One region of the Virgibacillus saliphilus genome, then DNA from elsewhere that is predicted to be linked to it. Evidence: a T-box and tRNA genes for the amino acid it is inferred to sense, from the RefSeq annotation. Region 1 holds a T-box; the other holds one or more tRNA genes.
The links. The T-box of region 1 lies ahead of proS (proline--tRNA ligase). A T-box ahead of a tRNA ligase gene usually reads a tRNA of that ligase, here a tRNA-Pro.

Region 1 (3,565 bases):
GCAGCCATGCGCAAGTTTAATGAAGCACATGAAATTAAAGTTAGTAAAGAGTAGGTAGGACAGATTCCTCGTTTGACCGTTTTGCACCGAGTATTACGAAGGTGCAAAACGCTCGAATGCCGAAGCGAAACGCTCGAATGCCGAAGCGAAACGCTCGAATGCCGAAGCGAAACGCTCGAATGCCGAAGCGAAACGCTCGAATGCCGAAGCGAAACGCTCGAATGCCGAAGCGAAACGCTCGAATGCCGAAGCGAAACGCTCGAATGCCGAAGCGAAACGCTCGAATGCCGAAGCGAAACGCTCGAATGCCGAAGCGAAACGCTCGAATGCCGAAGCAAAACGCTTGGTATCAGGGTTCCTGTTTCTAGCAACCGAATTGGACAAGGAGGATAAAATAGATGGGGAAGCGTGCATTATTGAATGTGGACTATACAAATGATTTTGTAGCGGATGAAGGGAAGCTGACGAGTGGGAAACCGGGGCAGGCAATTGAATCTAGCATAGTGGCTTTAACTCGAGAATTTATGGAAGCGGGCGATTATGTTGTTTTTGCGATTGACGCCCATGAAGATGGTGATGAACTTCATCCGGAATCCGCTCTATTTCCACCGCATAATATTATTGGGACATCGGGTCGCAGTTTGTATGGAAAACTAGCAGATGTATATGAGCAAAACAAAGATAGAGCAAATGTCTATTATTTTGATAAAACGCGTTATAGCGCATTTGCCGGCACTGATCTGGAAATCCGATTACGTGAGCGGTCGATTGAGGAGGTCCATATCATTGGTGTTTGTACCGATATATGTGTCCTACATACAGCCGTTGATGCATACAACAAAGGGTTTAACATTGTGATCCATAAGGATGCGGTGGCAAGCTTTAATCAGGCTGGCCATGATTGGGCTTTGGAACACTTTACGAATACGTTGGGCGCAAGCGTATTATAATTTGATATGAATGGGAGCCGGTAGGAAGGTTTCTGCTGGCTTTTTTGTAATTGATTAGGCAGTCCGGATGATAAAGCTGAATTCACAAAATTGAAATGGAATCGATACAGGAGGAACTATCAGGAATTTCTGTTTGTTATTAGTAAGTCTTGACTTTCTTCTCGTATCCCTATATATTAGGAAATATAAACGAAACGTTGATGAGGATTAGTATAAGTTGATCGTCTTTTAAAGAGAGGAAATGGCTGCTGGAAATTTCTAAAGACGTCATTTAGAACCTGCCTCCTGAGTTCGCATTGAACCAGCTTTTGTTGGAAAATGTGCGCGGTTATGGCCGTTATCCAGTGAAGTGTACAAGGAGGAGTCCTTGTAAATAAGGGTGGTACCACCAGACCTCGGTCCCTTTTCGGATGGAGGATTTTTTGCGTTCCCTATTAAATTGGAAAGATAGAGGTGTTTGAGCTTGGGTAAGAAAAATAAGCAGTTTGTTCAAAACATAACAGCGATGGAAGATGATTTTGCCAAATGGTATACAGATGTTGTCAAGCAGGCAGATTTAGTTGATTACGGGCCAGTAAGGGGAACAATGATCATTAAGCCGGATGGTTTTGCCATATGGGAGAATATCCGTAATGAACTTGACCGTCAAATCAAGGAAACCGGTCACTCAAATGTATCTTTTCCATTATTTGTTCCGGAAAGCTTGCTGCAAAAGGAAAAAGATCATGTGGAAGGATTCGCACCGGAAGTAGCCTGGGTGACACATGGTGGAGAGGAAAAATTAGCTGAAAGAATAGCTGTACGACCAACTTCAGAAGCGCTATTCAGTGATTATTATTCTAAAAATATTCATTCCTACCGTGATTTACCAATGCTTTATAACCAGTGGTCGAATGTTGTACGCTGGGAAAAAACAACACGTCCATTCTTGCGTTCATCTGAATTTCACTGGCAAGAAGGACATACTGCACATGCAACTGATGCGGATGCATCAACAGAAACAGATAAAATGCTTAGAATTTATGCTGATGTCGTAGAAAATTATTTAGCAATCCCTGTGTATAAAGGTCGCAAAACGGAAAAGGAAAAATTTGCCGGTGCCAATTATACGCTAACCATTGAAGCCTTAATGCATGATGGAAAGGCATTGCAATCAGCAACGTCACACAACTTTGGTTCCGGTTTTGCGGAAGTATTTGACATTACGTATTTGGATGAAAATGGAGAGAGTCAGTTTGTCCATCAAACGTCATGGGGGCTTTCTACACGGATTATGGGTGCTTTAATTATGGTTCACGGGGATAATAGAGGATTAGTTGTACCTCCACGCATTGCACCAACACAAGCGATGATCGTTCCGGTTGCTCAGCATAAAGAAGGTGTACTCGATAAAGTTTATGACCTGCGTGATCAATTGAAAGATCTTGTTCGTGTCGGTATCGATGCAAGTGATAAAATGCCCGGCTGGAAATTTAATGAGTACGAAATGAAGGGAATTCCGGTACGCATTGAAATGGGACCAAAAGATATTGAGAAAGACCAAGTCGTGCTTGTTCGCCGTGATACCGGAGAGAAAGAATTTGTAGCACTGACCGATGTGGAAACACGTTTACCCGCTTTATTAGAAGAAATCCAGACAAACTTATATGATAAAGCCTTGGCACATCGTGAAGAAAAAACAAGTGTTGCCAGGGATATGAATGAATTCAAACAAACGCTTGAACAAAAAACTGGATTTATTAAAGCAATGTGGTGTGGAGACGAGGCTTGTGAAGAGAAAATCAAAGAAGAAACATCAGCAACCTCACGCCTCATCCCATTTGAACAGGAAAACATAGCAGATACTTGTGTCTGCTGTGGTAAAGAAGCGAAGGAACTCGTATATTGGGCAAAGGCATATTAATAGGTTAGAAAACGAGCACCGAAGATGTGCTCGTTTTTGTATAGGTAGCCGGAGGGGCGTAGTTGCCAAATCGGGAAAGCAGGGGAATCGCAAATCGATCGAGCGCGATTCCAAACCGATCGAATAGCACCATAAATCGATCGAGCGCGACTCCAAATCGATCGAGCGCGATTCCAAACCAATAGAGTAGTACCATAAATCGATTAAGCAAGGTTCCAGGTCAATTAAGCGCATCGCCAATCGGAGCAAGTTCTTTAAAATCAACATCATAGAGACATGGAAGAGGCATCCCCGAATTGGAAGAGAGGGAGGGATTTTTTATTCCTCTACCGCCCTCTCGATATCTTTTACAAGATTTTCTGGTTTTGTCTGCGGTGCGAATCGGTCAATGACTTCACCGTTTTTATCAATCAAAAATTTAGTGAAATTCCATTTAATATCTTTGGTTAATATACCTTTTTCTTCTGTGGTTAAATACTTGAAAAGTGGGTGCGCATTTTCGCCTTTTACATCTACTTTACTGAACATCGGAAAGGAGACCCCATAATTGCGCTCACAGAATTGAGAGATTTCCTCATCACTTCCCGGATCTTGATTATTGAATTGATTACATGGAAATCCGAGTATTTCAAAATCCTGATCCTTATACTTGTCATATACATTTTGCAACCCCTCAAACTGGGGTGTGAATCCACATTGACTGGCTGTATTT
Region 2 (3,565 bases), 680 kb from region 1:
ATTCAGATAGACGTCCTGTTCCATTACGAACAGGGGGTTTCCCCATTCGGAAATTCCCGGATCAACGTTTACTTACAACTCCCCGGGACATATCGGCGTTAGTCCCGTCCTTCTTCGGCTCCTCGTACCTAGGCATCCACCGTGCGCTCTTGTTCACTTAACTAAATCTTGCTTTGTTTCAAAAGCACATTCATGTTTTGATGTCGTTCGTACTCTTATTTAGTTTTCAAGGTACAAATAGAGAGATTTGCTCTCTCAAAACTGAACCAAACAACCACGTATGTCTCCTTACAATCTAGCTCCGGCGCCCAGCGACTAGCGAACTTCCTTTACCTCCGTACAATAAGTCAACATCGACTCACTGTCGTTCATCGTGTTTTCTTTATCTCCTTCGGCTCAGTCCAGTTCGTACGTCGCTAAACGGGCGCTTCCGCCTTCTATCTATCCTTAGAAAGGAGGTGATCCAGCCGCACCTTCCGATACGGCTACCTTGTTACGACTTCACCCCAATCATTGGCCCCACCTTCGGCGGCTGGCTCACGCAAAGCGTGTTACCTCACCGACTTCGGGTGTTGCTAACTCTCGTGGTGTGACGGGCGGTGTGTACAAGGCCCGGGAACGTATTCACCGCGGCATGCTGATCCGCGATTACTAGCGATTCCGGCTTCATGCAGGCGAGTTGCAGCCTGCAATCCGAACTGAGAATGGTTTTATGGGATTTGCTTAGCGTTGCCGCTTCGCTGCCCTTTGTTCCATCCATTGTAGCACGTGTGTAGCCCAGGTCATAAGGGGCATGATGATTTGACGTCATCCCCACCTTCCTCCGGTTTGTCACCGGCAGTCAAATTAGAGTGCCCAACTCAATGCTGGCAACTAATCTCAAGGGTTGCGCTCGTTACGGGACTTAACCCAACATCTCACGACACGAGCTGACGACAACCATGCACCACCTGTCACTCTGTCCCCGAAGGGAACTCGGTATCTCTACCGATCGCAGAGGATGTCAAGACCTGGTAAGGTTCTTCGCGTTGCTTCGAATTAAACCACATGCTCCACCGCTTGTGCGGGCCCCCGTCAATTCTTTTGAGTTTCAGCCTTGCGGCCGTACTCCCCAGGCGGAGTGCTTAATGCGTTAACTTCAGCACGAAGGGGCGGAAACCCCCTAACACCTAGCACTCATCGTTTACGGCGTGGACTACCAGGGTATCTAATCCTGTTCGCTCCCCACGCTTTCGCTCCTCAGCGTCAGTTACAGACCAGAGAGTCGCCTTCGCCACTGGTGTTCCTCCACATCTCTACGCATTTCACCGCTACACGTGGAATTCCACTCTCCTCTTCTGTACTCAAGTCCTCCAGTTTCCAATGACCGCTCACGGTTGAGCCGCAAGATTTCACATCAGACTTAAAAGACCGCCTGCGAGCGCTTTACGCCCAATAATTCCGGACAACGCTTGCCCCCTACGTATTACCGCGGCTGCTGGCACGTAGTTAGCCGGGGCTTTCTGGTTAGGTACCGTCAAGGTACCGCCTTATTCAAACGATACTTGTTCTTCCCTAACAACAGAGTTTTACGATTCGAAAACCTTCATCACTCACGCGGCGTTGCACCGTCAGACTTTCGTCCATTGCGGATGATTCCCTACTGCTGCCTCCCGTAGGAGTCTGGGCCGTGTCTCAGTCCCAGTGTGGCCGATCACCCTCTCAGGTCGGCTACGCATCGTCGCCTTGGTGAGCTCTTATCTCACCAACTAGCTAATGCGCCGCGGGCCCATCTGAAAGTGGCAGCATAAAAGCCGCCTTTCAACTTCTCATTAGGTAATCAAAAGTGTTATCCGGTATTAGCTCGCGTTTCCGCGAGTTATCCCCGTCTCTCAGGTAGGTTGCCCACGTGTTACTCACCCGTCCGCCGCTCGTTCCACAAGCGCAAACCCCGAAGGGTTATTGCCTGCTTCCCGCGCTCGACTTGCATGTATTAGGCACGCCGCCAGCGTTCGTCCTGAGCCAAGATCAAACTCTCCATAAAATAATGAAGTTTGTCTATCATTGACACCGATCAATGATATATCTTCGCTTTTCACATGGTTTCAAGGGGTGAAATCGACCGTCCAGATGAACCATCGGACTTCGTGATTTCTTTCCTCTACCATCTGTTTGACATACTGGTTGTTTTGTTCAGTTTTCAAAGAGCAAATGCATATGTTGCGTTAAATTTGCAACTTTCTAATTATATCATCATCAATTTCCTAAAATCAACAACTTTCTTCCGTTTTCTCTTAAGAAATAAATGTTTTGTCCGCCTGCAAAATGGCGACTCCATTAATATAACACGCTATCTTGTTTAAGTCAATAGGTTTTTTTAACCTAGTTTGTTATTTGGTGGAGCCTAGCGGGATCGAACCGCTGACCTCCTGCGTGCAAGGCAGGCGCTCTCCCAGCTGAGCTAAGGCCCCTTATCCAATGGTCGGGAAGACAGGATTCGAACCTGCGACCCCTTGGTCCCAAACCAAGTGCTCTACCAAGCTGAGCTACTTCCCGTATGATGGTGCGCCCGAGAGGAGTCGAACCCCTAACCTCTTGATCCGTAGTCAAGCGCTCTATCCAATTGAGCTACGGGCGCATATGGTGCCGAGGGCCGGACTCGAACCGGCACGGTAGTAACCTACCGCAGGATTTTAAGTCCTGTGCGTCTGCCAATTCCGCCACCCCGGCAGGACATGGAGCGGAAGACGGGATTCGAACCCGCGACCCCCACCTTGGCAAGGTGGTGTTCTACCACTGAACTACTTCCGCCCGATAAGTTATTAATGGTGCGGGTGAAGGGACTTGAACCCCCACGTCCGAAGACACTAGATCCTAAATCTAGCGCGTCTGCCAATTCCGCCACACCCGCAAATGATGATGAGCCATGGAGGGTTCGAACCTCCGACCCTCTGATTAAAAGTCAGATGCTCTGCCAACTGAGCTAATGGCTCCTGTTTACTTAATGATGCCGGCCAGAGGACTTGAACCCCCAACCTACTGATTACAAGTCAGTTGCTCTACCAGTTGAGCTAGGCCGGCAAATGGTGGAGGATGCAGGGCTCGAACCTGCGACCCCCTGCTTGTAAGGCAGGTGCTCTCCCAGCTGAGCTAATCCTCCATGAAATAGGATGTGAAAATGCACATGCTTCGTTAAATTATTATTCACAACACCACTTGTACTTCGATTTTATACAGACAACCAACCTAACTATAGTACATCATTATCCTAAGCATGTTTTTTACCATATGTAAAGCCTGGCGGCGTCCTACTCTTGCAGGGGCAAAGCCCCAACTACCATCGGCGCTGGAGAGCTTAACTTCTGTGTTCGGCATGGGAACAGGTGTGACCTCTCCGCTATGACTACCAGACCTAACGGCTTACGCGATCTCTTTCTTATCAGCACTTCCTTATGGAAAAGGAAAGACAAGATATATTATAGGCATTTCCAAACGAAAATGCAAGGGTTTTATGTATTTATACCCTAAAAACTAAATAAGAGTGTTCGTAACGTACATCTAAAAGCCATTTAGTTAAGTCCTCGAT

Region 2: it has a tRNA-Pro gene. The T-box ahead of proS (proline--tRNA ligase) is inferred to sense a tRNA for this amino acid. The anticodon was not compared.

The regions. Positions count from the first base shown of each region.
Region 1 covers NZ_JAGYHC010000001.1:831,997-835,561, forward strand. Annotated here, with positions in the region: gene thiD (bifunctional hydroxymethylpyrimidine kinase/phosphomethylpyrimidine kinase) at 1-54, shown strand, start outside; gene KFZ56_RS04220 (cysteine hydrolase family protein) at 399-950, shown strand; T-box leader at 1,139-1,357, shown strand; gene proS (proline--tRNA ligase) at 1,414-2,853, shown strand; gene KFZ56_RS04230 (glutathione peroxidase) at 3,172-3,565, opposite strand, start outside.
Region 2 covers NZ_JAGYHC010000001.1:154,353-157,917, reverse strand. Annotated here, with positions in the region: rRNA gene KFZ56_RS00800 (23S ribosomal RNA) at 1-163, opposite strand, end outside; rRNA gene KFZ56_RS00795 (16S ribosomal RNA) at 452-2,023, opposite strand; tRNA gene KFZ56_RS00790 (tRNA-Ala) at 2,375-2,450, opposite strand; tRNA gene KFZ56_RS00785 (tRNA-Pro) at 2,459-2,535, opposite strand; tRNA gene KFZ56_RS00780 (tRNA-Arg) at 2,541-2,617, opposite strand; tRNA gene KFZ56_RS00775 (tRNA-Leu) at 2,621-2,709, opposite strand; tRNA gene KFZ56_RS00770 (tRNA-Gly) at 2,716-2,790, opposite strand; tRNA gene KFZ56_RS00765 (tRNA-Leu) at 2,806-2,890, opposite strand; tRNA gene KFZ56_RS00760 (tRNA-Lys) at 2,900-2,972, opposite strand; tRNA gene KFZ56_RS00755 (tRNA-Thr) at 2,988-3,060, opposite strand; tRNA gene KFZ56_RS00750 (tRNA-Val) at 3,064-3,139, opposite strand; rRNA gene rrf (5S ribosomal RNA) at 3,275-3,390, opposite strand; rRNA gene KFZ56_RS00740 (23S ribosomal RNA) at 3,549-3,565, opposite strand, start outside.